DNA from 3 places in the Cupriavidus sp. FW306-1B-F12B genome. Region 3 is predicted to be linked to each of the others. Evidence: predicted binding sites of a transcription regulator. Region 3 holds the regulator's gene; each other region holds the start of a gene.
The links. The regulator FNR, encoded in region 3, switches genes on or off when oxygen is low (the NO sensors DNR and NnrR bind a similar motif). The targets are predictions, from matches to a motif close to TTGATNNNNATCAA.

Region 1 (9,529 bases), on a different contig from region 3:
ACACCGCCGGCACCACCTCCGGCACGCAGGACAAGCCTGCCGAACAGGTGATCCGCTTCGTGCGCAAGCGCTAAACGGCGCGCTTTCCTCCTCTACAAATCCACGCAGAAACGGGTACGCCCGCTGCTTCCGCCCGGCGCGGAGGCAGCGCTTTGCGCTCGCCTGCGAGCTGTCCTGCGGCGATAAAACATGCCTGAAAGGGCTGGCATTTTTGCACGCAGAAACGGGTACGCTTTGCGTACTGGGCTTGCCTGGTGCGCATATAGGGGACGTCCCGCAAAGGCAGGCTCAGCCTTGTCCCGACGCCTTTGCTGGCCTGCCCCGGCAGCACCTGAAACGCTTGGCGCCGGTCACGCAGAAACGGGTACGCTTTGCCGGCATCCCTCCCGACGGCCGCTTGTTCTCCCGCTTGCGGGAGAGGGGGAGCAAACCGGCAGCCTGCAATTTGCCGCCAAAGCGAAACGCCCTCCGGATGGAGGGCGTTTCGCCAGGCGCGGGAACCTGCTGCTTACTTGACCGTACCGTAGAAGACCAGCTTCAGCGGCGTATTGTCGGCGACGGCATTACAGGTCACGGTAAGAGTGAAGTCGCCCTGCGCTGTGCCCGTGACGTTCTTCTGATGATCCGCGACGCCAGGCGACAACTCCACCGGGCCGGTGCTGGTCCACGCCCAGTTGATGCACGCGGTGTACTGCGCATCGTCGCCAAGGTGCTTCATGCGCGCGGTCACCGGGATACTCATCGGCGGCATCAGCAGCAGCGTCATCGGATCCTGGTTGTCGCCAACCAGCGCCCAGACCGGGTTCTCGGTCACCGTCAGCGTGGCGCTGCGGCGTTCGCCCAGCCTGGTGCTGACAGCTGTCACCGTCAGGCTGCTCTGGACCGGACCCTTGTCGTTGGCGAGGCTGGTGCTGACCGTGGCGTCATGCGTACCCGCCGCTTCCGATGCGGACAGCGTGGCCGAGGTCGCCGTGTAGGTCCAGGCGCCGTCGAACTCCGCGGTCACGTCCTGGCCGTCGTGGCGCAGCACACGCGAGCTGAAGGTTTCCGGACGGTTGCTGAAGACCTGCAGCGCATTCACCTCGCGGCCGCCCTTGGTCGTCACCACGCGATAGGCGGCGGCGCCGTTCTTCTGCACTGTCACCACGATCAACCCGGCAATGGCATGCCCGTCCGGTGCGGTCACCGATACCGAGACACTGGCCGTGGCCACGGCGGTGGGTGAGCTGTTGCTCGCCTTCAGCGTGGCGCTGTTCTGGCTGGCCGTGACCTGGACCGCGGAGCCGCTGCTGGACCATGCCCAGCTGTTGACGCTGGCAGATACATCGGCGCCGTTGCTATCGACCAGCGATACCTTGACCGGCAGCTCCTGCCCGTCGCTCATCGACAGGCTGCTGTTCGGGATCGACAGGCTGTAGCTCAGCGCCGAGGCCGGCACCACGGTGATGGTGGCGGATTGCGCGGGCAGCTGCACCGTGGTGTTGTCGGCGCCCTTGACGCTCGCCACCACCTGGACAGTGGTCGTCCCGGTTGCAATACCCTTGACCACGGCGCTGGCCGGCGTGGTGGCACTCGGCTCCACGGTGGCAATGCCGCTGTCGGCACTGGTCCAGTTGAAGGTGGTGTTGCCGGAGACGTCGACGCCGTTGCTGTCCACTGCCAGCGCGCTGATGGTGATCGTGCGGCCGACGCCGACCTCGCCCGAGGTCACGCTCATCTTCACCGTATAGGTCAGCGGCGTGGAACCGCCTGCGTTTGGCGTGGTGGGCGTGCTCGAACCGCCGCCGCCACCGCAAGCTGCCAGCAGCATGGCCATGGCAGCGCCCGCCAGCCAGGATGCCCACGTTCTCAGTCTCATGATGTTCCCCCCAGTCATGTGTTTTTTCCCGCGCTACCAGCCTAGGCACAAAGGTGCCAGCGCAATACCGGCCAGAGGACTGAGGCGTAGCGCACAGAGCATGCGCGTGGTTCATCCTTTCAGCGCAGCGGTACCGCCATTCAGGCGAGGCAAACATGACCGGCAGGGTCCCGGCCGCATCCTGGCCCCAGCCGTTTGGCGCAAACCCGCGCATGGCAGTCCCCCGATCGGGCCACGTTCGCACCCGGCGCTCCCCACGCTTGACCGGGGCCGGCCTTGTCGACTAACCTTTGCCAGTCATCCGGCTCCTGCCGGATGCGCACCAACCACGAGCGGCCCCGGCCCTCCTCCTCCAGGCACGATGAACCGTTACACCAGCACACTCAGCCAGGCTGCCGATGCGTCCCGCATCGCTGCCCGCGCGCGCGTGCTGGCTGCCCTGGCATCGGGCCGCGCCCTGCGCGCTTCCTCGCTACTGCTAAGCCTATCGACCGGTTGCCGGGCCTAGTGCCCCGTGGCAGTTCGGCAGCCTTTCGCCACCGTTTTTTCCGTTTTTCCTTTACTTCCCTTAGCGAGGAAGGAGACCCCGTATGCTCGGCAATCCCGCCACCAAGTACCAGCCCGCCACCACCGTCGACATCCCTGACCGCACCTGGCCCGCCCGCACCATCACGCGCGCACCGCGCTGGATGAGCACCGACCTGCGCGACGGCAACCAGGCCCTGATCGAGCCGATGAACCCGGCGCGCAAGCTGCGCTTCTTCGAGCAGCTGGTGAAAATCGGCCTGAAGGAAATTGAAGTGGCGTTCCCCGCCGCCTCGCAGACCGATTTCGACTTCGTGCGCATGCTGATCGAGCAGCAGCGCATCCCCGAAGACGTCAACATCGTGGTGCTGACGCAATCGCGCGAAGACCTGATCCGCCGCACCGTCGAGTCCGTGCGCGGCGCAGCGCGGGCCACGGTGCACCTGTACAACCCGATCGCGCCGGCCTGGCGGCGCATCGTCTTCAATGCCTCGCGTGAAGAGATCAAGGAGGTCGCGGTCTCGGGCACGCGCCTGATCAGGTCGCTGACCGATGCCATGCCTGGCACGGCATGGACCTATGAGTATTCGCCCGAGACTTTCAGCCTGGCCGAGCTCGACTTCTCGCTGGAAGTCAGCAACGCCGTCTCTGCCGCCTGGCAGGCCGGCCCGGACCGGCCGATGATCCTGAACCTGCCGACCACGGTCGAATGCAGCACGCCCAACGTGTTCGCCGACCAGGTCGAATGGATGCACCGCCGCCTGGCACGGCGCGAACACATCGCGCTGTCAGTGCACCCGCACAACGACCGCGGCACCGCGGTGGCCGCCGCGGAGCTGGCGCTGATGGCGGGCGCGGACCGCGTCGAAGGCTGCCTGTTCGGCAACGGCGAGCGCACCGGCAATGTCGACCTGGTGACGCTGGCGCTCAACCTCTATACGCAGGGCGTGGCACCCGGGTTGGACTTCTCCGATATCGACGCGGTGCGCCAGTGCGTAGAGCACTGCAACCAGCTGCCGGTGCATCCGCGCCACCCGTATGTGGGCGACCTGGTGTTCACCGCGTTCTCGGGCTCGCACCAGGATGCGATCCGCAAGGGCTTTGCACAGCAGCAGCCGGACGGCATCTGGGAAGTGCCCTACCTGCCGATCGACCCGGCCGACCTGGGCCGCAGCTATGACGCGGTGATCCGCGTCAACAGCCAGTCCGGCAAGGGCGGCATGGCCTACCTGCTGGAGCAGGTGCATGGCATCTACATGCCGCGCCGCCTGCAGATCGAATTCAGCCGCGCGGTGCAGGCCATGACCGACGACACCGGGCTCGAGGCGAGTGCCGATGATCTTTATGGGCTGTTCCGGCGCGAGTACCTGACGCAGGAAACGCCGCTGCGCTATGTATCGCACCAGCTGGTGTCTGACAGCGGCGGTGCCACGGAGATCGAAGTGCGGATGGTTCGCGACGGCAAGCCATGCAGCGTGCGCGGCACCGGCAACGGGCCCATCGATGCCTTCGTCAATGCGCTGGACTTGCCGGTACGCGTGATGGACTACCACGAGCATGCGATGACCGCCGGCGCGGATGCGCGCGCGGCCTGCTACGTGGAAGTGCGCGTGGGCGATTCGCCGACAGGGTTCGGCGCCGGCATCGACGCCAACCTGGTCACGGCCTCGCTGCGCGCGGTGATCTCGGGCGTGAACCGGCACCTGCAGGCCGGCTCTGGCGCAGCACGGGCCCCGCAGTCCGCCGAGGCCGCCGAGGCCTGACACCGCAAGCCGCCGCAAGAAAACCGGTGTGCCCCGCCCCCACGGGGCACACCCGGAAAGACGCCCTTGCGGACGCCCACGACATGCTCGGTGCCGATCCGCACACGCTGCATGCGTGCTCGGATCTTTCGCACAGCGTAAGGGGCAGCATCGCACCGCGCCACGAATAATTCCGCATGTGTTTAGAAGCGCCGGCGCAACTGGCACCGCGGCGCCTTCCTCGCTGTAGCGCCTGCGCCACGCGCGCCGGCCCCGTTCCCTGCTACTTGTTTTGGGTCAAAGCCCAGCCCGACCTGCTCGGCCAAACTGGGTCCGGATTTGATACCAGACCAAGCAGAACCTCATGAAAACACTCTCTCTTCGCACCCGGGTCACCTGTTCCGCCATCGCCGCCTGCGCCATGCTGGGCGCCTTCGCCACCCCTGCCGCCGCCGCGGACGATGCGCAGGGCAACTGGATGGTGCGCCTGCGCGGCACCTATCTCGACATGGCCAACAGCTCCGACCCTGTCGGCGGCGTCGGCCCCTCGGACCGCATCACGGTCAACAACAAGTGGATTCCCGAGTTCGACGTCACCTACTTCTTCACGCCGAACATCGCAGCCGAACTGGTCCTGACCGTGCCGCAGAAGCAGAACGTCTACCTGGACGGCAACAAGGTCGGCACCTTCAAGCATCTGCCGCCGACGCTGCTGGTGCAGTACCACTTCATCCCCAACGGCACCTTCCGCCCGTATGTCGGCGCGGGCCTGAACTTCACCCGCATCTGGGGCGAGAACATTGCCAACAACGCGCTGCAGCTCGATAGCTGGAGCGTGGGCCCGGCCCTGCAGATCGGCATGGACTACAAGCTGACCAAGAACTGGTTCCTCAACGCCGACATCAAGAAGATCTGGCTGTCGAGCGATGTGAAGGCCGGCGATGTCAAGGTGTCCAAGGTGAACCTGGATCCGTGGCTGTTCAGCATGGGGGTGGGGTATCGCTTCTGATCCTGCAGTGCCATGCAAAAGGCCGGCGCCAATCAGGCGCCGGCCTTCTGCTTTTCCGGATGAGCGCGGGTGCCGACCTACCGGAACGCCGGCTCATCAAAGCTGCGCAGCTTGCGCGAATGCAGCTGCTCGACTCCGTTCTCACGCAGGATGCGGATCGCCTCCAGCCCGATGGTCATATGCTGGCTGACACGCTGGCGATAGAAGGCGTTGGCCATGCCGCGCAGCTTGAGCTCGCCATGCAGCGGCTTGTCCGACACGCATAGCAAGGTGCCATAGGGCACGCGCAGCCGGAAGCCGTTGGCCGCCACCGCCGCGCTTTCCATATCGATGGCAATCGCGCGCGACTGGTTGAAGCGCGCATACAGCGACTTGGACTTCAGCTCCCAGTTGCGGTCATCGGTCGAGACCACCGTGCCGGTGCGCATGCGGGTCTTCATCTCGTTGCCGGACAGCCCGGTCACGCGCGCAACGGCCTCCTGCAGGGCCACCTGGATCTCGGCGATTGGCGGCACCGGCACCCACGGCGGCAAGTCGTGGTCGAGCACGTGGTCGTCGCGCACATAGGCGTGCGCCAGCACGTAGTCGCCGAGCTGCTGCGAGCGGCGCAGGCCGCCGCAGTGGCCCACCATCAGCCAGCAATGCGGGCGCAGCACGGCCAGGTGGTCGGTCATGGTCTTGGCGTTGGACGGTCCCACGCCGATATTGACCAGCGTCACCCCCAGCTTGTCTTCGCGCACCAGGTGATAGGCCGGCATCTGCGGCAGCGCGCGCGGGCGCGAGGCGTCGTCGGGTTCCGCGCCGCCCAGTTCCTGCATCACGTCGCCGGGTTCGACAAAGCGGGTGTAGCCGCCGCCGTCGCTGCTGGCCATCAGGCCCCGGCCCAGCTCGACAAACTCGTCGACATAGCGCTGGTAGTTGGTGAACAGCACGAAGCGCTGGAAATGCTGCGGTGCCGTGCCGGTGTAGTGGTACAGCCGCTGCAGGGCCAGGTCCACGCGCTCGGCCGGGAACAGCGACAGCGGCCAGGCCTCGCCCGGGATCGGCTCATAGGTGCCGTTGGCGATGCCGTCGTCGATGCGGCTCAGCTCGGGCAGCACGAACGATGCCTCCAGCTCGCGCGCCTGGGTGTAGCTGATGTCGGTGGTCGAAGCCTCGATCACGAACGGCAGCGGGATCGGGCGCCGGCTCAGCCCCACCACCACCGGCACGCGGTGATAGCGCATCAGCCGCTCGATCTGGTCGCGGTAGTAGTCCGCCAGCAGGTCGGGGCGAGTCACGGTGGTGCCATAAACGCCCGGGTAGGCCACCGTGCCCCAGGACGGCCGGCTGTCGGTGACCATGGTCTCGATGTTGACCGAGATGCCCAGGTACGGATAGCACGCATGCGCGGCCGAGGGCAGCGGCTTGCCGCTGGCGAAGGCATCGAAGCGCGCGCGCACGGCGCCGACAGAAGCTTCGTAGATGTCGCGGATGCGCGCGATCGCCGCATCCGCGTCGGTGAACTCGGCAAGCTGGTCGGCCGGATGTGCGGAGGAAAAGACGGGGGCGTTCATGGAGGCCATGATACCGCGCCGGCGCGCCGGCGTGAGCAGCACCCGACCCCGCCGGAAGCCAAATTGACGCGCCCGCGCCCGCTCGCTACACTCCGCCAATTGCGCGGCACGGGTTCCCGTGCCGTTCTCGACTCGCGGCGCCCCTGGTGGCAAGGGGCGGCGAGGGGCCGTACACGCTTTACTGGGAGAGCCGCCGATGGAAATCCGTAACCTGTTGCCCGACGACATCGAGGCAGCCAGACAACTACTGATCGCCAACGGCTGGGCCCACCGGGTTGGCGGCCCGGAGAAATTCGCACGGCTGGTGGCCAACTCCCAACGCGTGGTCGTCGCGGTGGAGCACGGCGAGATCGTCGGCTTTGCCCGCGCGCTGTGCGACGACGTCTGCGACGGCTTCCTGTCGATGGTTGCGGTCGCGCCCAGCCACCGCCGGCGCGGCATCGGCCGCGCCCTGGTGCGGCACATCGTGGGCAACGACCCCGACATCACCTGGATGCTGCGCGCGGCGCGTTCCTCCGAAGCCGCATTCTTCGGCCAGCTCGGCTTTACGCCGTCGATGGTGGCAATGGAGCGGCGCAGGCCCTGATCCGCCAGCGCGCCCGGCGCAGCGTCAGCGGGCGCCCATCTTGCGCCGGAACTCCTCGGCCGTACCCACCTGCCGGAACAGCGGCCCGCCCGGAGCGAAGCGATCCGCGCTGGCCAGCGGCCCCACCACCACCGGTTCGAATCCCGCATCGCGCACCAGCTGCGCGGCCACATCGAGCGCGGCCTTGTCGTCGCCGGCGATGGGCACCGCCACCAGGCCGCCCGCCCGGTGGTGCTCGCTGGCAAACTGTGCCGCCCCCATGAAGTTAAAGGCCCGCACCACGCGCGCGCCCCGCAGGTAGCGCGCGGTGGTGATGCCGATGCCGTCACGCCTGACCTCTTCGGTGATCGGGCCATCGCGGTGCTCATAGGCGTTGGTGGCATCGAGCACGATCTTGCCGCGCCAGGCATCGGCATGGTCGCGGCTGAGCTGCGGCAACGCGCCGTAGGGCGTGGCCAGGAACAGTACGTCAGAGAACGCAATGGCCTCGGCCACGGTGCCGGCGCGCGCCAGCGTACCCAATTCTTCGACCAGCGGCTTGAGTGCCTCCGGGTGCCGCGACGAGAACAGGACCGGGTGTCCGGCCTTGACCCACAGCCCGCCCACGGTGCCGCCGATGCGGCCCGAGCCGATCACGCCGATACGCTGCGCGGCGGCCTCGCGGCTGGCCGCCGGGCCAGGCTGGGCGCGCGCGGCGCGCGGCAGGGGCACGGCCAGCACCAGGGCCGCGGCGCCGGCGCCAAGCCAGCGGCGGCGGGCAGGATCGAAGCGGGATGCCTTGGCGTTCATCGCAAATCCTCCGCAGTGGACACGACCATCCGTCCCGTACGTCATACGGGCCGCTGGGATGACTCTAGGCGAAAAGCGATGGCCGTGCGTGGACGGCTAGCGGTCGTTGCGGATCGGACCGAATTCGGCCGGCACCCATGCATACCCGGCCGCATCGCGGCGCACATGGCCAAGGCCCGGGAAGGGCATATGCGCGCCCCCCACCCACAGCCGGCCCTTGGCGGCATCGGCCAGGATGCGCTGGCGCGTGATCACGGCCTGTTTGCTGTCCACGTCAAACTCGATCGCCACTTGCGGGCGGCGGAACTGCACCGCATGGCTGTGCACGATGTCGCCCCACAGCAGCAGGCTGTCCTTGCCCGAGGTGAACAGGTAGCCACTGTGGCCCGGAGTATGGCCATTGGCCGGCACCGCGCGCACACCGGGAACGGGCTCGACACCGGCGCCGCCGTTGAAGGGCCGGAAGCGCTGCGCCGCCTGATACGGCGCGACCGCGGCGCGCGCCATGGCGAACAGGCCCTGCGCCTCCTTCGGCGCGGCGGCGGCATTGGCTTCGCTGAGCCAGTAGTCGGCATCGGCCTTGTCGACATAGACGGTTGCGTTCGGGAACGCCGCCTTGCCGTTGGCGGCCAGGCCGCAGGCGTGGTCGCCGTGCAGGTGGGTCAGCAGCACGGTGTCGATCTGTTCCGGCGCGTAGCCCGCCGCGCGCAGGTTTTCGCCGATGCGCCCGAGCGTGGGCCCGAAGCAGGCAGCCGCGCCCGTATCGACCAGCACCAGGTGGCTGCCGGTATGGATCAGGTAGGCGTTGACCGCGGTCTGCATGCCCGGCGTCGATTCGACGAACATCCGCGCCAGCAGGCTCTGCACCTCGCGCGCGCTGGTGTACTTGAGGATCTTCGGGTCCAGGTCGATGTAGCCGTCATAGAGCGCCGTGACCTCGAGCTGGCCGACCATCATGCGGTAGTAGCCCGGCACCTGGGTCTTCTGCTGCGCCGGCGGCGTGGCGGTCTGCGCAGTGGCGATGGCGGGAAGCACGGTGGCCCCCATGGTGACGGCGATGGCGGCACGCAATACGGCCTGGCGCAGCCCCGGGCGACGGCCCGGCTGTAAGGTTGCATGGCACACCACGGACTGCTGCTTCATATCCTGTTCCTGTTCTGGTTGGTATTGTCGAGGAGTAGGCCGGAGCGGCAAGGCCGCGCGGCCAGGCATATCTTAGCCGGCCCTTGCCCATCAAGGCCGCAAGCACCAAAGCGTACCTACTTCTGCGTAAAAAACGGGGCCGTTTGGCCCCGTCTTCCATGCATGGGAGCTTGCGCTGCCCTGCGTTCACTCCGGCTGGATATTCGCCGCCTTGATGATGCGCCCCCACTTGCCGGACTCTTGCAACTGGAACTTCGCCAGCTCCGCGGGCGTGCTGGTGAACACCTCGGTGCCGGTCGACTTGTAGAAGCCGGCCGCGGT
Region 2 (9,529 bases), on a different contig from region 3:
GCGCGCTTGATGCCTTCCACGCCGTCGGCGGCTTCGTCGACGATCTCGAAGTCGGCCTGCCGCTGCAGCAGCGCACGGATGCCGGAGCGGAACAGGGTGTGGTCGTCGATCAGCAGGATGCGGATGGTCATGGCTGGGTCTCGGTGGTCGTGGGGGCGGGGCGGGTGTCGGCGAACTCGCGGGCGCCGGAAGAGCGGCCGGCGGGCAGCACCAGTTCGATGCGCACGCCGTGGCCGGGGCGGGCCTGCACGTGCAGCTGCGCCCCCAGCCGCGCCGCGCGCTCGCGCATGATGTTCAGGCCGATATGTGCTTCGGCGCGCGTGGCGATTTCTTCCGGATCGAAGCCCTCGCCGTCGTCCTGCACCACCAGCCGGAAATCGCGGCCGTGGCTGAGTGCCACCGCCACGTGCCCCGCCATGGCGTGCTTGCGCACATTGGAGAGCGCCTCCTGCAGGATGAACAGCACCTGCAGCTGCTGCTCCGGCGCCAGCGGCCAGGCGCCGCCGCTCTCGTCAATGGCGAGCGTGGCCTCGGTGCGGCACTGGCGCCGGAAGCGGCCCACGGTCTCTTCCACCGCCGGTCGCAGCTCGCCGGTGCCGAGCCGCGAGCGGAAGTTGTTCAGCAGTTCGCGCACATCCTGGTAGCTCTCTTCCACGCCGTGGCGCAGCATCGGCACGATCTCGCGGGTCTCGGCCAGGTCGTCGCGCTCGACCGCGGCGTCCAGCAGCTGCACCTGCAGGTTCAGGTAGTTCAGGCCCTGGGCAATGCTGTCGTGCAGGCCCTGCGCCACCAGGTTGCGCTCTTCCACCACCGCCAGCTGGCGCGCGGTCGCGGACAGGCGCAGGTGTTCCAGCGCGGTGCCAAGGTGCTGGCCCAGTGTTTCCAGCATCTGGCGGTCTGACGGGGGCAGCGCGCGCGGCGTGCGGAAGTGCAGCGCGAACACGCCGGTGGCGCCGCGCTGGCTTTCGATGCGGAAGGCCGCCAGCGACTGGAAGCCGTTGCGGCTGCAGGGCGTGACATCCCCTGCGGCGCCCTGGCGCTGCGCCGCGCGCAGGTCGACGATGGCGACCACGGCCTCGCGCGTGGCGTCGCCGCAATGGCAGGCGTTGGCCGCCGCGCAGGATTCGGATTCGGCCAGCGCCGCCGGCAGGCCGGCGGCTGCCAGCAGGTGCATCCTGCCGTGGCGGCTGTCCAGCACGCGCACGCTGCCGCCATCGGCATCGAACTGGCGCATCACGCGTTCCAGGAAGCCGCGCGCCATGGCCTCGGCATCGGCGGCCTGGTTCAGGAAGGCGGCCATGTCGTAGAGCGTCTCCAGGTCGCGGTTCTGGCGTTCCAGCTCGGCGGTCTTCTGCGCCACGCGCGTCTCCAGGTCGTGGTACAGCCCCTGCAGTTCGCCAGCCATGCGGTTGAAGCCTTCGCTGAGGGTGCCGAACTCGTCGCGGCTTTCCACCGGCAGGCGCAGCGAGAACTCGCGCGCGGCCATGCGCCGCAGGCCGTCCTGCAGCCGCAGCACCGGCAGGATGATCCACAGGTAGAGCAGGTAGATCACGGCCACGGTGCCGACGCAGGCCATTGCCGCCAGCGCGATCTGCGACAAGCGCAGCCAGTCGGTCTTGCGCGCGCTGTCATGCTCGATCATGCCGACCAGGCGATCGGCCTGCGCGACGAAGCCGGGCAGTGCGGCGATATAGCGTGCCGGGGCGGCGGCGTCGCCCGTTCCGGCTACCGCCAGCGGGCGCAGCCGTTGTTGCCAGCCCTGCGTGACGCGGGTCATCTGGGCATGGATGGCGGGTTCGTCCGGCAGGAACAGCGGGCGCGCCGCGTCGCCTTTCCTGAGCAGGGCCAGCGTGGCGTCCAGCGCCTGCACCTGCTCGGCCAGTGCATTGTCCTGGCCTGCCTGTGCCAGCGTCAGTTCGATCGCCACGCGGTTGGCGCGCATGCGCAGGCTGCCGGCGTCATTGATGGCGGCACCCGCGCCTTCCAGCTTCCATGACAGCCACAGCGTGCCGGCAATCATGCCCAGCACCACCAGCAGCACGGCCAGCGAGAGCGAGATGATGCGGGTGGAGAGGCGGTCGCGCAGCGCCGGCAGGCCGGCAGCGCGGGAGTCCGCCGCGGCGCTGGCGGCTGGAGGATCGGTTCGGAACATGGCGGTATCGGGGGCTACCAGTCGGGGGAAGCCGGGTGGTGGCCCGGCGGCCGGCGCGTGCATGGCTGCGCGCTGGCATCGAGGGCAATTTTCCCTGCGCAGCACGCGGGGCTTCCTGCGCAAGATCAAGAAAACCCGGCTTCGGCGTCTGGTATGTGCGGCCGGCGGCGCATCGGCTTGTCAATTGCGGGGAATGCCGCCCACACACCAGGCCTGTCACGTCGTGACATATCGCTCCCACCGCATGGCGCGGGGATACATCGTCGGACTTGGCTGCGGTCAAATCCACACGACTTGCCCTGGCCTAGCATCCGGTCAACATTGATGAGGAGAGGCGAGGCGTGAAGGCAGCCAGTTTCGACTATGAACGCGCCCCGCGCCTGGCAGTGGTGTTCGGCTGCCTGATGCCGGCGCCGTGGCTTGGCGCCGCGGCCGGGGTATTGCTTGCTGCCGGTCCCCCCGGCGGCTTGCCGGACCGCTTTGCGCCACTGGCGCTGGTGGCGGTCCATGTGCTGGCGCTGGGCATGCTGCTGCCGGTCATGGTGGGCGCGCTGTTCCAGATGATGCCGGTGGTGGCCGGCGTGGCCGTGCCGGGTGCGGGGCTGCTTGCGCCGTTCATGGCCGCGGCCGGCGCGGGCGTGGCCACCGCCCTGGCCATCGGCCTGCTCGGCGGCGAACCTGTGGCGATGCAGGCGGCGGCGGCCGTGGCGGTGATCCTGTTGCTGGCCGGCGCCATTCTGCTGGCTGCGGGCCGGCGCGTGGCCGCAGTGGATGCCACCACGCGCACCCTTGCCGGCATCGGCGCGCCGCTGATGGTCGCGGTGCTGTGCGGCATGGTGCTGGCCGGCGCCTTCGGCGGCTGGTGGCGCGTGCCGGTGGCGCGCTGGCTCGGCCTGCATATGGCGTGGGCGCTGGGCGGCTGGCTGGCCGCGCTGGTGACCGGCGTGGCCACCACCGTGCTGCCGATGTTCTGGCAGTCGCCGCGCCTGCCGGCGGCGATCGGGCGCTGGCTGCCCATGGCGCACTGGTTGCCGCTGGCGCTGTTCAGCGCCGCGGCAATGCTGTGGCCGGATCACCGGGCACTGGCGCATGGCGTGCTGCTCGTGTGGCTGGCGTTCGTGGCGGTGGTGGGCGCATGCGGGCTGGCCGGCACGCTGTGCGCGCGGCGGCGCCATGATCCGCTGTGGCTGCTCTGGCCGGTGGCATGCGCCAGCATGGCAGGCGCGGCGCTGCTGGGGGCGGCGGCCGTGGTGCTGCCCGCCGCCGGGCTGCCGCTGGCATGGTGGGCCGGCACCATGGCGCTGGTCGGCGTGGGCGTGCTGCCGGTCACGGCCATGCTCGGCAAGATCGTGCCGTTCCTGGCCTGGCTGCACCTGCGCCGGCTGCTGCCGCCGCGCGCGCGGGTGCCGGCCATGCAGGCCATCATCGTGCCGGGCCGGCAACGGCGGCAGGCATGGCTGCTGCTGGCTGCCTACGTCCTGCTGCTGGCGGTGCCGCTGGCGCCGGCGCCGCTGGCCCGCGCTGGCGGCGTGCTGCTGGCGGGTGCCAATGCGTGGCTGGGGTGGCAACTGCTGGGAGCGTTGCGATGCATGCGGGAGATGAGGAAGCGCGGCGGATTACCGCCGCGCATTGCTGACAAGGTTTCCATGCCGCCGGTTTGCTCCCCTCTCCCGCCTGCGGGAGAGGGGCCGGGGGAGAGGGCAGGCGCCGGCATACCGACGCGCCTCACTTCGTAGACACTCCGGCCCTCTCCCCCACCCCTCTCCCGCAAGCGGGCGAGGGGAGCCTTGTTCGCGCGGCGTTGGCTACGGCACGCACGACAGGCATGCGTCAGGCTGGTGTCGGGGCTTGGGTCAGCCCCGCAGGCTTTTCCCCCGTCAACAGGTAATGCATCAGCTCCGCCACCGGCCGGATCGCCTCGCCGAAGGGCAGCGCACCCCGGCCGCGGAAGAACAGGCCGCGCTCCACGTCGCCGCGCACGGCCTGCGCCAGCTTCAGGTCGATGCAGAACTGGCCGATGCGGGCAATGCCGTCGCGCAGCCCGCACGCCTGCAGGCAGTCGAAGCCCTCCAGGCATTCACGCGGCTTGGCGCGGCGCTGCAACCGCGACTCGCTCGACAGGTAGCGCGACAGCCACGGCGTCAGCACCGCGCGCGCGGGCAGCCCGGCCACGCTGGTGAACTCGCGCAGGGTCTCGGGCCGCGCCGTGGCCAGCACCTGCTTGAAGGCCGGGTGGGCATCGCATTCCTCGGTCACGGCGAAGGCCGTGCCCAGCTGCACCGCGGCGGCGCCCTCGCCCAGCCAGTGGCGCACCTTGGCATGGCTGTCGATGCCGCCGGCCAGGATCAGCGGAATGCTGTCCCAGGCCAGCCCGAGCTGCGCAAACAGCTCGCGGCATTCGGCCAGCACGCGCGAAAACGAGAAGCGCGGCTCTGACAGGTCCTGGATGGTGGCCGCGCCCAGGTGGCCGCCGGCATGCGCCGGATGCTCGACCACGATGGCATCGGGCAGGCGGCCCTTCTTCATCCAGCGGCGCAGCACCAGGCCGATGCCGCGCGCCTCGGACAGGATCGGGATCAGCGCCACCCTGGGGTGGCTGGCGGTCAGCTCGGGCAGGTCCAGCGGCAGGCCGGCGCCCATGACGATGGCATCGGCGCCGCTTTCGCAGGATTGCCGCACCAGCGCGGCGTGCGAGCCCACCGCCTTCATCACGTTGACGGCGATCAGCCCGCGGCCCTCGGACGCCGTGCGCGCGGCACGGATCTCGCGATCCAGCGCTTCGAGGTTGGCGGCTTCGATGGCGGGCTTGTCACGGCTGCCGCGGGTGCGTTCCATCAGGTCGGGGTGGTGGTGGCGCAGGTCGATGCTGGCGATGGTGCCGACGCCGTTCTCGCGCGCGACGGCGCCGGCCAGCCGGTGGGCCGAGATGCCGATGCCCATGCCGCCCTGCACGATGGGCAGCAGGCGGCGGCCGGCCAGCTTGAGCCAGGGTTGATTCATAAAATCTCCGGAAGAGGATGGGCGCGGGGCCGGCATGCGGCCAGCCGCGTGGATGACCGGGCAAGCGTGGCACAGCGGCACGGGCCGGCGTTTGCCGCAGGTCAAGCGCGCGGTGGTGGCCTGCCATCGGCCTACGCCAACCGGCATAGGCCAACGCGGGCGGTGTGCCGTTGGCGTGGGTTTGCGCGCGGTCAAGCCCCTGCTGCAAGCGCTTGGCTAGCATCGGCCGCTGTCTTCATCTTCGCGCCGCCGCCGGCGCCATCACCGATGACCCCTGTCTCCCCAGCCCCATCCACCGCGGCGAACGTGCCGCGCCGGCCCCAGCTCGTTGCGCCCGCCGGTTCGCTGGCGGCCCTGCGCATGGCGCTGCAGCACGGCGCCGACGCGGTCTACCTGGGCCTGCGCGATGCCACCAACGCGCGCAACTTCGGCGGCCTGAACTTTACCGAGGCCGACATCCGCACCGGCGTGGCCGAAGCCCACGCGCGCGGCGCCGAGGTGCTGTTCGCGATCAACACCTTTGCCCAGATGGGCGCGGTGGCCCAATGGCAGCGCGCGGTCGATGCGGCGGCGGACCTTGGCGCCGACGCGGTCATCATGGCCGACGCCGGCCTGATGGGCTATGCGTGCGAGCGCCATCCGGGGTTGCGGCTGCACCTGTCGGTGCAGGGTTCGGCCACGCATGCCGACGCCATCGAGCTGATGCGCGAGCGCTTCCATATCCGCCGCGTGGTGCTGCCGCGCGTGCTGTCGCTGGCGCAGATCGGCAAGCTGGCGCGCCAGACCAGCGTGGAGCTGGAGGTGTTCGGCTTCGGCAGCCTGTGCGTGATGGCCGAGGGGCGCTGCCTGCTGTCCTCCTACGCCACCGGCGATTCGCCCAACAACAAGGGCGTCTGCTCGCCCGCGCACGCGGTGCGCTGGACCGAGCAGGACGGGACCATGCAGGCGCGGCTGTCGGGCATCCTGATCGACAGCTATGCGCCGGGCGAGCCGGCCGGCTATCCCACGCTGTGCAAGGGCCGCTTCGAGGTGGAGGGCGAGCGCGGCTACGTGCTGGAAGAGCCCACCAGCCTCAATGCGCTGTCGCTGCTGCCGGCGCTGATCGACATGGGCATCGCTGCCATCAAGATCGAAGGCCGGCAGCGCAGCCCGCGCTATGTGGGCGATGTGGTCGGCGTGCTGCGCGCGGCCATCGACGCGGCCTGCGCCGATCCGGCGCGCTTCGTGCCGCGGCAAGAGTGGCAGAGCACGCTGGGGCGCCATGCCGAAGGCGACCAGGTCACGCAAGGCGCCTACGACCGGCCGTGGCGGTGACACCCATGACATCGATCTGCCTTGAACCGGCCATGACGGAGCTTCCCATGCCAGAGATTGCCGCGGCCGCGATGCCGCAAACCATAGCGATGCCCGACTTCGGCATCGCCCTGGGCCCACTGCTGTACTACTGGCGGCGCGAGGCCGTGATGCAGTTCTATGCGTCGGTCGCCGATGCGCCGGTCGACCGCGTCTATCTCGGCGAGACCGTCTGTACGCGCCGCCATGAAGTCCGCCATGCGCAATGGCTGGAGATTGCGCAGATGCTGCGCGATGCCGGCAAGGAGGTGGTGCTGTCGACGCCGGTGCTGGTGGAGTCCGACACCGATATCGCCTGGATGCGGCGCGCCTGCGCGCAGGACGACTACCTGGTCGAGGCCAACGATCTGGGCGCGGTGCGCTGCATGGCAGGGCGGCCCTTTGTCGGCGGCCCCCACCTCAATGTCTACCACGCCGATACGCTGGCGTGGCTGGCCGGGCTGGGCGCGGCCGGCTGCGTCGCGCCGGTGGAGATGGATGGCGGAACGCTGGCCGCGCTGGCAGCGGCGCGCCCCACCGGCATGCGCCTGGAAGCCTTTGTCTGGGGCCGGCTGCCGCTGGCGTTCTCGGCGCGCTGCTTTACGGCGCGCCACCATCGCCTGCGCAAGGACAGTTGCGAGTTCCGCTGCATGGATTATCCCGACGGCCTGGTGGCCGCCACCGGCGAGGGGCAGGCGTTCTTCACGCTCAACGGCGTGCAGACGCAGAGCGCCACCTGCCTGGACCTGTGCGCAGAGGCGTTGGCGATGGCGCGCATGGGCGTGGGGATGCTGCGTGTGAGTCCGCACTCATCCGGCACGCTGCAGGTGGTGCAACAGCTCGCGGCGATTCGTGCTGGTGAACAGGCACCCGCTGGCAGCGGCATCACCCCGGCCGGCGCCCAGCCCTGCAACGGCTACTGGCACGGCAGCGCGGGCATCGCCTGGGAGGCCCGGGCATGAGCGCGCTGCACAAGCTGATCGCGGGCGTGCACCGGCGCATGCCCGCCCGTGCCAGGGCGCTGCCGCTGGTGGCGGCGCTGGAGCTGGCGCGCCGGGCGGGATGGCTGGAGCCACCGGCCGCACTGGACGGACACGCCTTCCTGCTGACGGTGCAGGACCTTGGGCTGGCCGTGCCGTTCCGCTGCGAAGGCGGGCGCTTTCGTGCCGCGGCAGCGGACGCCGAGCCTGAGCTGACGCTGCGCGCCTGCGCGGTCGACTACCTGCGCCTGCTGGGCGGCGAGGCCGATACCGACACGCTGTTCTTCCAGCGCCGGCTGGTGATCAGCGGCGATACCGCGCTGGGCCTGGAGGTCAAGTACTGGCTCGACGCCGCGCCGCGGCCCGCATGGGTCAGCCAGGCGGCGGCGCGGCTGGTGGCCTTGCACGGCGCCACCGTGGGGCGGGCAGGTGCGGCGTCGTAGCCGTACCGCTCAGGCGTCGCCGTCCAGCATGAAGCGGTTGCGTCCCGCGCGCTTGGCCCGGTACATCGCGCTGTCGGCGCGGTGCAGCAGCGGCTCCAGCCGCGGCGCTTCCGGCACGGTCCAGACCGCGCCCACGCTGATGGTGACCACCGGCTGCACCGGCGTGCCGTTGTGCGCGATGCCGAGATCGCGCACAACGGCCACCATGCGGCGCGCCACGTCACGGGTCTCTTCACGCGTGGCGCCGGGCAGCACCGCCGCGAATTCCTCGCCGCCCAGACGGGCGCAGAACTGCTCGCCGGACAGCGTGCGGGCCAGGGCGCCGGCAATCTGCCGCAGGCAGTCGTCGCCGGCCACGTGGCCATGCAGGTCGTTGTATTGCTTGAACTGGTCCACATCCAGGATCAGCAGGCCCAGCGCCTGGTTGCGCTCGCACGCCCGGGTCACGGCCGCGATCGACTCGCGCTGGAAGTAGCGCCGGTTGCGGATGCCGGTCAGGGCGTCGATGTCCAGGTCGGCCTGCACCTGCCACAACTGTTCCTCGGTCTGGCCGAGCCGTGCGGTCAGGGCCAGCTCGCGCGACTGGAAGCGGCTGATGTCGCGCAAAAACAGCAGGCTGCCGATCTGCCTGCCGTCCAGGCGGGCAACCCCTTCCACAGTGAGCTCGAAGGGCGCGCCCGGCGGCACGAAGGGCGTGGCTGCGAGCTTGGCAGTGTCGGCAGGCGAGTGCTGCAGCGCGGCTTCCCAGCCGGAGGGCAGGGGGTCGCCGCGGCGCAGGGCCGGCCAAAGCTGCGCGGCGGCCGGGTTGAATTCGACGATGACGCCGTGGCTGTCGACGATCACGCAGCCCTCGCTGAGGGCATCGAACACCCGCAGGCGGGCGTAGTGGCCGATATCGTCAAGGTGCGTGCGCAGCGCGCAGAACCAGACCAGCACCGCCATCAGCGAGAACGTCGCCGGCGTCAGGTCCCCGCCCAGCGGCCCGGTCCAGCGGTTGAGGTAGGCGACATTGGCAACCAGGGGCAGGGCCAGGCCCGACGCCAGGATGGCGCGGCCCCGCCGCGACAAGGCCCCATTGGGCACTTCAGCCGTCACCAGGAAATACAGGCTCACCCCCAGCAGCAGGTACGACCAGGCCGCCACCGCGGCATAGCCGATGCCGTGGTCGAACACCGCGCCCGGCAATACGCCGGGAGGCATCAGCGTGATGCGCGGCCAGATCAGCCGGTGGCGCTCGTTGGTGAAGACCATCACCACAGTGACCACCGCCACCAGCACGGGCAGCCACAGCCTGGACCAGGGCACCACATAGCGCGGGCGGCTCAGGTGCACCATCGCCACCAGCCAGCCGATCGGCACGGCGACGATCCCGAGGTACTGGATCTTGGCCCACAGGATGCGCCCTTCCAGGTCCGTGGAGCTGATCTCGAGCAGGCGGCCGCCGCTCCAGGTCGCCGCGCCGAATGCCAGCACCAGGAACGCCTGGACGGTCGGATCGTCGCGCCGCGGCCAGGTGGCGATGGCCATGCCGATGCAGGCGACCACGGCGACGGTAAGCAGGAGAACCAGGGAATATGAGGGCATTGAAGGCGGAGCGCGTCCCGAGACCCGGGCGTTGGTTC
Region 3 (9,529 bases):
GCTTCGTCGCGCTTGATCAGCACGCGCTTCTTGCGCACTTCCACCTGGACCGTGCGGGTCTTGCCAGTGCCATCCGACTGGCGGATCTCGGAGGTTTCGCGCTTGGTCAGTGTGATCTTCTTGCGGGAGCTGTCGTCGGCCTGGCCGTGCGAGCGCTTCAGATAGTCCAGCAGCCTGGTCTTATCCGATTCCGTGATGATGTCTTCTGGCGTCGCTTTGCCCACCCCAGCCGCCTGCAATTGTTCCAGCAGGGCAGCTGCGCTGCGACTCAGTTCTGCGGCCAGTTGGGCAACTGTTGTGCTTGCCATTCAAACCCTTTCAATGCTTGGTTTCTACGTCGGGACAGATTGTTGCGGAAAGCGCGCCCGGGCTGGCGTTGGCCGGCCCGGCCGTGTCCCTCAGTTGAACCAATGTTCCCGTGCTTTCATGATCAGCGACTTGGCTTCTTCCTCGCTGACACCGGTCATCTCGACCAGCTCGTCCACGGCCAGTTCGGCCAGGTCGTCACGCGTATGGATATCGCCTTCGGCCAGCTTGCCGATCAGTTCCGGGTTGAGGCCGTCGAGCGAGCGCAGGTCCTGCGACACCTCTTCCACCTTTTCTTCCCGGGCCAGTTCCATCGTCAGGAGCGCATCACGCGCGCGATTGCGCAGCTCGTTGACGGTGTCTTCGTCAAAGGCCTCGATCTCCATCATTTCACTGATGGGGACATAAGCCACTTCTTCCAGCGTGGAGAAGCCTTCCTCGATCAGGATGTCGGCAACTTCCTCATCCACGTCCAGCTTGGACATGAACAGCTTGCGCACGACATCGCTCTCTTCGGCCTGCTTCTGCGCCGACTCTTCCTGCGTCATGATGTTGATCTGCCAGCCGGTCAGCTCGGTCGCCAGGCGCACGTTCTGACCACTGCGGCCGATCGAGACGGCGAGGTTTTCCTCGTCGACCACCACGTCCATGCTGTGCTTTTCTTCATCCACCACGATCGACTGCACCTGTGCCGGTGCCAGCGCGCCGATCACGAACTGCGCCGGGTCTTCCGACCACAGCACGATGTCCACGGCCTCGCCGCCGATCTCGTTGCGCACCGCGGTGACGCGGGTACCGCGCACGCCGACGCAGGTGCCGATCGGGTCGATGCGCTTGTCATGCGCGACCACGGCGATCTTGGCGCGCACGCCCGGATCACGGGCAGCCGCCTTGATCTCCAGCAGGCCTTGTTCCATTTCCGGCACTTCGTTCTCGAAGAGCTTGATCAGGAACTCGGGCGCGGTACGCGACAGTTCAATCTGCGGGCCGCGCGCGGCGCGGTCCACATTCAGGATATACGCACGCACGCGGTCACCGGTGCGCAGGTTTTCCTTGGGGATGATCTGGTCGCGGGCCAGCAGCGCTTCCACGCGGCCGGATTCGACGATCAGGCCCTTCTTGTCGGCGCGCTTGACCGTGCCGGTCATGATCTTCTCGCCGCGATCCAGGTAGTCGTTCAGGATCTGCTCGCGCTCGGCGTCGCGGATGCGCTGCAGGATCACCTGCTTGGCAGCCTGCGCACCGATGCGGCCGAACTCGACCGACTCGATCTGCTGCTCGATAAAGTCACCCAGCTCGATGCTGGGGTTTTCATCGCGGGCTTCGAACAGCAGGATCTGCTTGTCCGGCTCTTGCAGGCCCAGCTCGTCGGGAACGACCAGCCAGCGGCGGAAGGTTTCATGCTCGCCCGACTCGCGATCGATCGCGACACGGATATCCACGTCTTCCTCGAAACGCTTCTTGGTGGCCGAGGCGAGCGCCGCCTCCAGGGCACCGAATACCACATCCTTGTCGACGTTCTTCTCACGCGCAAGCGCATCGACGAGCAACAGAACTTCGCGGCTCATTGCTTGTTCCCTTTTCTTTGATTTCCTTTGAAGTCGATCACCGGCACCAGGCGTGCCTTGTCGACATCGGATACGGCAAATTCCAGCAGCGCCGGGCCATCTTTGCCTTCGAACTCCAGGCCAATCATCTCCTCGCCCGCCGCGCCGGTGGGCTCGCGCAGGATGCCTGTGAAGTTCTTCTGTCCGTTGACGGGCAGGCGCAGCGTCACGCGCACCTCCTCGCCGGCAAAGCGGACATAGTCGGCCAGCTTCTTCAGCGGCCGGTCCAGTCCGGGCGACGAGACCTCGAGGCGTTCATAGTCGACGTTCTCGACCGTGAACACGTGGGTGAGCTGGCGGCTCACCTTTTCACAATCCTCGATGGCAATGCCGGTTTCAGGCTGATCGATATAGACACGCAGCAATCCGGCCGGGGCACGCTCGAGCTCGACCAGCTCATATCCCATGCCGCTTAGGGTGGTTTCGATCAAATCTGCCAGATGCACTGTTATCCCGAGTAATGGCCATCAACACCGTGGCAGGCAAACCCGCCGGTGCCGTCCGGGACGACCCTGCTGCAGCCCTGCCTGTCCGCCATCCCCCGCTCCAGCGGAGAGAACCGAAAAACGGGCGAACCAAAAAAAAATGGGCGCAATGCCCATCATTCGCCCATCCTCGACGAGGATCGCTTTTTGAATAGACTTGAATTATACGCGGATTATGTCGAAAAGGCAAAAGCCAGACATTTCCGTGCACCGAATCCGGCGCCGGCAGGCGTTCAGCCCGCCATGCGCCGCAATCAGCGCTTATCGGTTGCCGCCGCGGTTGCCACCACGGTTGCCGCCGCCACTGCCACTACCGCCGCGCGGGGAACGGTTGCCGCCCGGTTTCGACGCCTTCGGCATCACATTGCCGTTGGCTTCGCCGCCGCCGCGACGCGGCTTGCCCTGACCCTGGCCGCCCAGGCCACCCTGACCGCGCATGCCACCCATGCCGCCCATGCCGGCGCCACCACGCCCCTGGCGTGCGCCAGTGCCGCGCCCGCCGCCCAGGTTGGCCGCGTGCGAGGTCAGCAAGGTGGGCCCGTGGGTGATATAGCCCATCGAGGTCTTCATCGGGTCCGGCTGGCTGCTGCGGCCGCCGCTACCGCCCCGGGCGCCGCCCTGGTCGAAGCGCGGCAGGCCGTCCATGCCCGTGGGCATCGGCATGCCGGCAATCGCGGCTTCGGTGCGCTGCTTGCGCCCGCCTACCTTGGTGGCGCCCTTGGGAGCCTGCTCGCCCTTGCCGGGCACCTTCAGGCCGACACCGGCCATCAGCGCCTTGACGTCATTCGGCTCGACTTCCTGCCAGCGGCCGCGCTTGAGGCCACGCGGCAGCAGGAACTGGCCGTAGCGGGTGCGGATCAGGCGCGACACGGTCAGCCCGACCGCCTCGAACATGCGGCGCACTTCACGGTTGCGGCCTTCGGTCAGGGCCACGTGATACCACTGGTTGACGCCTTCGCCGCCGCCGTCGGCAATACGCAGGAAGTTGGCCTCGCCGTCATCGAGCTTGATGCCATGCAGCAGGCGCTGGCGGTCGGCCTCGGCCAGCTCGCCCAGCGTGCGCACCGCGTACTCGCGCTCCACGCCATAGCGCGGATGCATGAAACGGTTGGCAATGTCACCCGAGGTGGTGAAGATCAGCAGGCCTTCGGTATTGAAGTCCAGGCGGCCCACTGCGACCCACTTGCCGGCCTTGATGCGCGGCAGGCTGTCGAACACGGTCGGACGGCCTTCCGGATCGGACTGGCTGACGATCTCGCCGGCGGGCTTGTGGTACAGCAGCACGCGCGGCGGCTTGGTCGACACCTTGCGGTGGATCAGCTTGCCGTTCACGCGGACCTGGTCCGCCGGCAGGATGCGCTGGCCGATATGGGCCGGCAGGCCGTTGACCGAAACGCGGCCCTGCAGGATCAGTTCTTCCATCTCGCGGCGCGAGCCCAGCCCGCCCTCGGCCAGCACCTTGTGCAGCTTGGGCGCGTCGTCGTCGGCCGACAGCTCGCGCACCGGCTTGGCCTTGGTGCGCGGAATGACGGTGTCTTCGTTGTCGTACTGCTCGGAGATCACGAAGCGGAACAGGTCTTCGCTGCTCGCCGCGGTCTTGTCCCCGCCGCCCTGGCCCTTGCGGGGCGCCTGCGGCTTGCCGCCATCCTTGCGGCGGCCCTGCTGCCGCGCGCCGGTGCCCTGCGCCTCGCCCGGCGCTGCCGCCTTGCCCGAGCGCTGGACCGGCTTGCGCTTGCGGCCGGGCTGCTCGGGCTTGTCGGTGCCTTCGGCCCTGGCCGCGCGGTCCACCTTGTCTGCCTTGCTGGTGCCCTGGCCGCCCTGGCTACCCTGGCCGCCCTCGCCCTGCCCCGTCTTGCGCTTGCCGCGGCCACGCTGGCCAGCGCGCGCACCGCCCGCCGCCTGTGCGGCGCCCGCTTCACCGGCATCGGCCTGGCCGCCGGCGCCTTCGGCGCCCTCGCCGCGGTCCTGTGCCTGGCGGCGCGATGCGACCAGGTTCCTCAGCCCGCGGCGCAGCCCCTTGCGGCGGGGCGCGGCTTCGCTGCCCGATCCGGGTTCTGCGGCGCCGGTGTCGGCGGGTGCGCCCGCATTGCGGGTGTCTTGCTCAACGGAATCAGACAAGATATTCACTATCGGATGTTGCATGTTGTTCAGTTCGGCACGCGCTCGTCGTGCTCGCTCGGGTGCGGCGGGGTGCCGTTGTCCGGCAAATCGCCCCGCGCCCCGTCCGGATTGGGTGCGGCTGGTTCGGTGGAAGCGGCCTCGGCGGCATCGTCGGCTGCAGCTTGCAGCGGTTGCGCGTCAAAGCCATTGGCGCCTTGGTCGACCGGGCCGGTCGTCTCGGCTTCGTTTGCGACGGATGCTTCAGCCACATCCGCTGCGTGCGCGGCGGGGTCGGCAAAAGCCTCTTCGTCGGCGCTGGCCGCCTTGTTTGCAGCCAGGTCTTCAAAATTGATGGCCTGCTGTTCCAGCAGGGTTGCCTGCGCCTGCGCCTGGGCATCTTCCAGCGGCGGCAGCTCATCCAGCGTACGCAGGCCAAGATCGTCCAGGAACGCCTTGGTGGTCGCATACAGCGCCGGCCTGCCCGGCACGTCGCGGTGTCCGATCACCTCGATCCAGCTGCGGTCCTCAAGCTTCTTGATGACTTCCGTGCTGACCGTCACGCCGCGGATTTCCTCGATATCGCCGCGGGTCACCGGCTGCCGGTAGGCAATGATCGCCAGTGTTTCCATCACCGCGCGCGAATATTTTGGCGGCTTTTCAGGATTCAGCCGATCCAGGTATTCACGCATTTCCGGCCGGCTCTGGAAGCGCCAGCCGCTGGCCAGCGCCACCAGTTCCACGCCGCGCGGCCGCCAGTCCTGGCGCAGTTCATCAAGCAGCACGCGGATGGTGTCTGCGCCGACGTCGTCGTCAAACAGCCGCCGCAGATCATTGACGCGCAGCGGTTCCTGCGCGCAGATCAGCGCCGTCTCGAGGACGATCTTCGCCTCTTGGGTATTCATGTTGATGGTGTGCAGCCTGTCTTTGCACCTGCTCCCGGACGGATCCGGGGCACCGGAGATTTTGGATACAGCGGTGCGAAAGCCACCGCCATCTCATTGCGCAGCTAGCCGGATACCTGCTGCATCCAAGCCGTGCACTTCCCTATCTTTGCATCGAGTTGCCGGGCGTTCCGGCAGGAGATCGTTCGCATGCCGTTATGGGCCAGCCAGCGAACCTCTTGCGTAGCGCGTCCGCACATATCGGACGTCGCTGTCAGCGAACTGAAGGCCTCGGACGCAAGAAAAACGGGTATCGGGAGCAAGGCCGGCATCGCCAACACCGCAGTGCCAGCCGGACTTTTGAACCAGATCTTTTGAACCGGATGGACTTTGGGGACGGGACGGGCATCGAAAACCTTCCGCTTCCCCTGCCCTGAACTCGCCTTCTGGTATGAAGGCCGCCTGGCGCTGCTCGCCCGCTGCTTACCGCGGCTCACAAGACGCCGCGCGATACCGCAATGTTGGCGATTGTATGGCATTCCCGCCCCCGCCTGCAACCATCATCCGTTGCCCGCGCGGCGCCGGCGCCTCAGAACACCAGGCAGAATCCATGCTCGGCCAGCGAATGTGGCAACAGCACCGCTCGCGCAATGCCAAGGCCGCCGAACGCCATCACCGCCAGGCCGGCACCCAGGCGCACGCCGGGACGTCGCGACAGCGTACGCAAATAGCCCGACAGGCCGGAGAGCACCAGCAGGTTAGGCAGTGTGCCGAGCCCGAACACGCCCATCACGAGTGCGCCGGACGCCGCATTTCCCGCCAGCAGCGCCAGCGTGAGCGCCCCATAGACCATGCCGCACGGCACCAGTCCCCACGCCAGGCCCACGCCATATCGCCGCGCCAGGCCGCCGCGTGCGCGCACAAACGACGGCATGCCGCGTGCCACGCCAGCCAGCCGGCGCGCCACCGTTGCGCCGGCACGCGCCGCCAGCCGCTCCAGCCAGTCGACGGTAAAAGTGTTGCCGCGCAGCAACCGCCAGCCCGACCATAGCAGCATGACGCTGCCTGCGCCGAACAGCCAGCGCTGCACCGGCAGATAGTCCTGCTTCCACGCCGAAGCACCGACCGCGCCCAGCGCGGCCCCAAGCAGCATATAGGTCGAGATCCGGCCCAGGTGCATTATCAGCAACTCGCCCAGCCAGGCGGCACGGCTGGGCACAAGACTGATCGTGGCCGCCGCCCCGCGGCGTTGCTCCACGGCCAGCGCCACGCCGCCGCACATGGCAGCGCAGTGGACCCCGCCCAGCAAAGCCAGCAGAAAAACGCTGATCAGTACGCCAAATGTCAATTCTCACTCCCTACCACATCACATCGCACGGTAAAATGTCCTTATCGCGCCCTCGCTGCCATTTCTAGCAGGTTCCAATTGCTCACCTCCATTCCCATTACCGAGATGTCACCCCGCTGCTCCACCTGTGCGATGGGGCAGCTGTGCCTTCCGGTCGGCATGTCGCAGCAAGACCTTGCCAAGATGGACACGCTGGTTCAGGAACGCATCCGTGTGCACAAGGGTGAAACCCTGTATCGCATGGGCGATCCGCTCACCGCGGTCTATGCCGTGCGCTTTGGCACGCTCAAGACCCACGTCACCACTGAAGACGGCCGCTCGCAGATTACCGGCTTCCACCTGCCCGGCGAAATTGTCGGTCTCGACGGGCTGGGCGAGATGCAGCATGCCTCCGATGCCGCCGCGCTGGAGGACACCGAAGTCTGCGTGGTCCGCATGAGCGAGTTGCAATCGCTGTCGGCAGACCTGCCGTCGCTGCAGCAGCAGTTCCTGCGCCTGATGGGCAAGGAAATCACGCATGACCAACTGATGCTGGTCACGCTGGGCTCGATGCGCGCCGAGGAACGCCTTGCCGCCTTCCTGATCAACCTCTCTGAGCGCCTGTCGGCGCGCGGCTATTCGGCGTCCGAGTTCGTGATGCGCATGAGCCGCGAAGAGATCGGCAGCTACCTGGGCCTGAAGCTCGAAACCGTCAGCCGCCTGTTCTCTCGCTTTGCCGAAGCCGGCCTGATCCAGATTCGCCAGCGCCACGTCAAGCTCGTGGACATCGACGGCATCAAGCAACTCTACAGCCGCTCCTGCTAAGCGGCCAAGGCGCTGTCATGGCCGCATCCGGCCATGACAGCGCAGGCCTCACGGCAGCCCGCTTACTCCAGTTCGTCGGTATCGCTGAGCCGCGTCGGCATGGTGTAGAGCGTCAGTCCGCTGGACAACGCGCAGAACACCCAGGCCATCAGGAAGCCGATGGTGTAGACCGATTCGCGGGACGCTTCGATCGGCTGGCCGAAGAAGCTCAGGTCACCGGGATCCACCACCGAAAACACCGTCGCGGTCGCAAACCCAGCCATCAGGAACGCCGGCCAGAGTACCCACATCAGCCAGCGCAACCTCATGGCTGCCTCACAGCGGCAGCCTTGGGCGGCGCGGCGTCGACCTTCTCGACCACCAGGCCATGGCGCGTTGCACCCTGCACCGGCATGTCCGGATGCGCGGATGCCAGCCAGATTGTCACGCCGCACGCCACCATCGCCACCAGCGGGCCGCTCATCAACAGCCACGGCCACGGCTCCTTCCACCACGGATTGCCTTGCTGACTCATCTTGTCCCCCTTCATCTTGACGACTAGCTTCACAAATCGCGCGGCACGATGAAACTGGTGGATTGCCGGATTTCGGCATGCCCCCGCTCCGTGCCTTCGCTCGTCACTGTCACGTTGATCTTGTGCGTGCCCTGCGCCGCGGCCTCGATCGGCACGCGGATCCGGATCGGCAGCAACCGGTTGGACGTCGGCGCCAGCGATTCGGCCTGCTTGTCGTATTCCACCGTCAGGTTCTTCAATTCGTCGCTGTCGGCGCGCACGCTGATCTGCATCGGCGCTTCGGTGGTGTTGATCAGCTGCAGGCGATAGACATTCTCGATCCAGCGGCCTTCCACTTCACGGCCGAGCGCACCACGGTCGCGGATGATGTCGACCTTCAGCGGCGTGCGCAGCGCGATCGAAGCCATGAACCCGGCCAGCAGTGCCACCCAGATCACGGAATAGATAACGACGCGCGGGCGCAGCAGGCGCTTGCGCGATGCCGCCGCGGACAAGCCCTTGCGCATCGCGTTTTCCGAGGTGTACCGGATCAGGCCGCGCGGATATGCCATCTTGTCCATGACCTGGTCGCAGGCGTCGATGCAGGCGCCGCAGCCGATGCACTCGTACTGCAGGCCGTCGCGGATATCGATGCCCGTCGGGCACACCTGCACGCAGATGCTGCAGTTGACGCAGTCGCCAAGCCCCGCCTTGTGGTGGTCGGTCTTGCGCGACCGGCTGCCGCGCGGCTCGCCGCGGCCGACGTCGTAGGTCACGACATAGGTATCGCGATCCACCATCACGCTCTGGAAGCGCGCATACGGGCACATGTACTTGCACACCTGCTCGCGCATGAAGCCCGCATTGCCCCAGGTGGCGAACGCGTAGAACAGCATCCAGAACGACTGCCACGGCCCCAGCGACAGGCTGAGCACCTCGCCGCCCAGTTCGCGGATCGGTGCGAAATAGCCGATGAAGGTAAAGCCGGTCCAGAGCGCAATCAGCACCCACAGGAAGTGCTTGGTCGCCTTGAGACGGAACTTGCGCAGGCTCCACGGATCGCCGTCGAGCCGGATGCGGGCGATGCGGTCGCCTTCGACCCGCCGCTCGATCCACATGAAGATCTCGGTGTAGACCGTCTGCGGACAGGCATAGCCGCAGAACAGCCGCCCCGCGATCGCCGTGAACAGGAACAGCGCCAGCGCCGAGATGACCAGCAGCACCGCCAGGTAGATGACGTCCTGCGGCCACAGCACCAGCCCGAAGATGTAGAACTTGCGCTCGCCAAGGTCAAACAGCACGGCCTGGCGGTCATTCCATTGGAGCCAGGGCGTGCCGTAGTAGATCAGCTGGGTCAGGATCACCAGCCAGACCCGCCAGCTGGAGAAGGCGCCCGTCACCGAGCGCGGGTAGATCTTGCGGCGGACCTCGTAGAGCGTTTCGTCAGAGGTCTCGCCCGGCGCAGCGGCCGACCGTTGCAGGTCGGCCGCCCGGGCCATTTCTTC

Region 1: a site for FNR is predicted at 4,413-4,426, ahead of AC3WLE_RS07855 (OmpW/AlkL family protein). Genes of this name have one in related genera too.
Region 2: a site for FNR is predicted at 5,244-5,257, ahead of ubiU (ubiquinone anaerobic biosynthesis protein UbiU). Genes of this name have one in related genera too.

Annotation. Positions count from the first base shown of each region.
Region 1 covers NZ_JBYSXC010000003.1:335,210-344,738, reverse strand. The annotation lists gene AC3WLE_RS07870 (DUF6587 family protein) at 1-74, shown strand, start outside; gene AC3WLE_RS07865 (hypothetical protein) at 509-1,858, opposite strand; gene leuA (2-isopropylmalate synthase) at 2,449-4,146, shown strand; gene AC3WLE_RS07855 (OmpW/AlkL family protein) at 4,490-5,134, shown strand; gene AC3WLE_RS07850 (AMP nucleosidase) at 5,212-6,699, opposite strand; gene AC3WLE_RS07845 (GNAT family N-acetyltransferase) at 6,887-7,276, shown strand; gene AC3WLE_RS07840 (NADPH-dependent F420 reductase) at 7,301-8,065, opposite strand; gene AC3WLE_RS07835 (MBL fold metallo-hydrolase) at 8,162-9,208, opposite strand; gene AC3WLE_RS07830 (Bug family tripartite tricarboxylate transporter substrate binding protein) at 9,395-9,529, opposite strand, start outside.
Region 2 covers NZ_JBYSXC010000004.1:41,071-50,599, forward strand. The annotation lists gene AC3WLE_RS08420 (response regulator) at 1-131, opposite strand, end outside; gene AC3WLE_RS08425 (type IV pili methyl-accepting chemotaxis transducer N-terminal domain-containing protein) at 128-2,152, opposite strand; gene AC3WLE_RS08430 (hypothetical protein) at 2,494-3,888, shown strand; gene AC3WLE_RS08435 (NAD(P)H-dependent flavin oxidoreductase) at 3,983-5,152, opposite strand; gene ubiU (ubiquinone anaerobic biosynthesis protein UbiU) at 5,420-6,466, shown strand; gene AC3WLE_RS08445 (U32 family peptidase) at 6,514-7,446, shown strand; gene ubiT (ubiquinone anaerobic biosynthesis accessory factor UbiT) at 7,443-7,907, shown strand; gene AC3WLE_RS08455 (histidine kinase N-terminal 7TM domain-containing protein) at 7,917-9,491, opposite strand.
Region 3 covers NZ_JBYSXC010000018.1:83,741-93,269, forward strand. The annotation lists gene infB (translation initiation factor IF-2) at 1-308, opposite strand, end outside; gene nusA (transcription termination factor NusA) at 399-1,874, opposite strand; gene rimP (ribosome maturation factor RimP) at 1,871-2,359, opposite strand; gene rluB (23S rRNA pseudouridine(2605) synthase RluB) at 2,660-4,540, opposite strand; gene scpB (SMC-Scp complex subunit ScpB) at 4,546-5,400, opposite strand; gene AC3WLE_RS26150 (sulfite exporter TauE/SafE family protein) at 5,969-6,727, opposite strand; gene fnr (fumarate/nitrate reduction transcriptional regulator Fnr) at 6,806-7,531, shown strand; gene AC3WLE_RS26160 (hypothetical protein) at 7,594-7,839, opposite strand; gene AC3WLE_RS26165 (hypothetical protein) at 7,836-8,045, opposite strand; gene ccoG (cytochrome c oxidase accessory protein CcoG) at 8,075-9,529, opposite strand, start outside.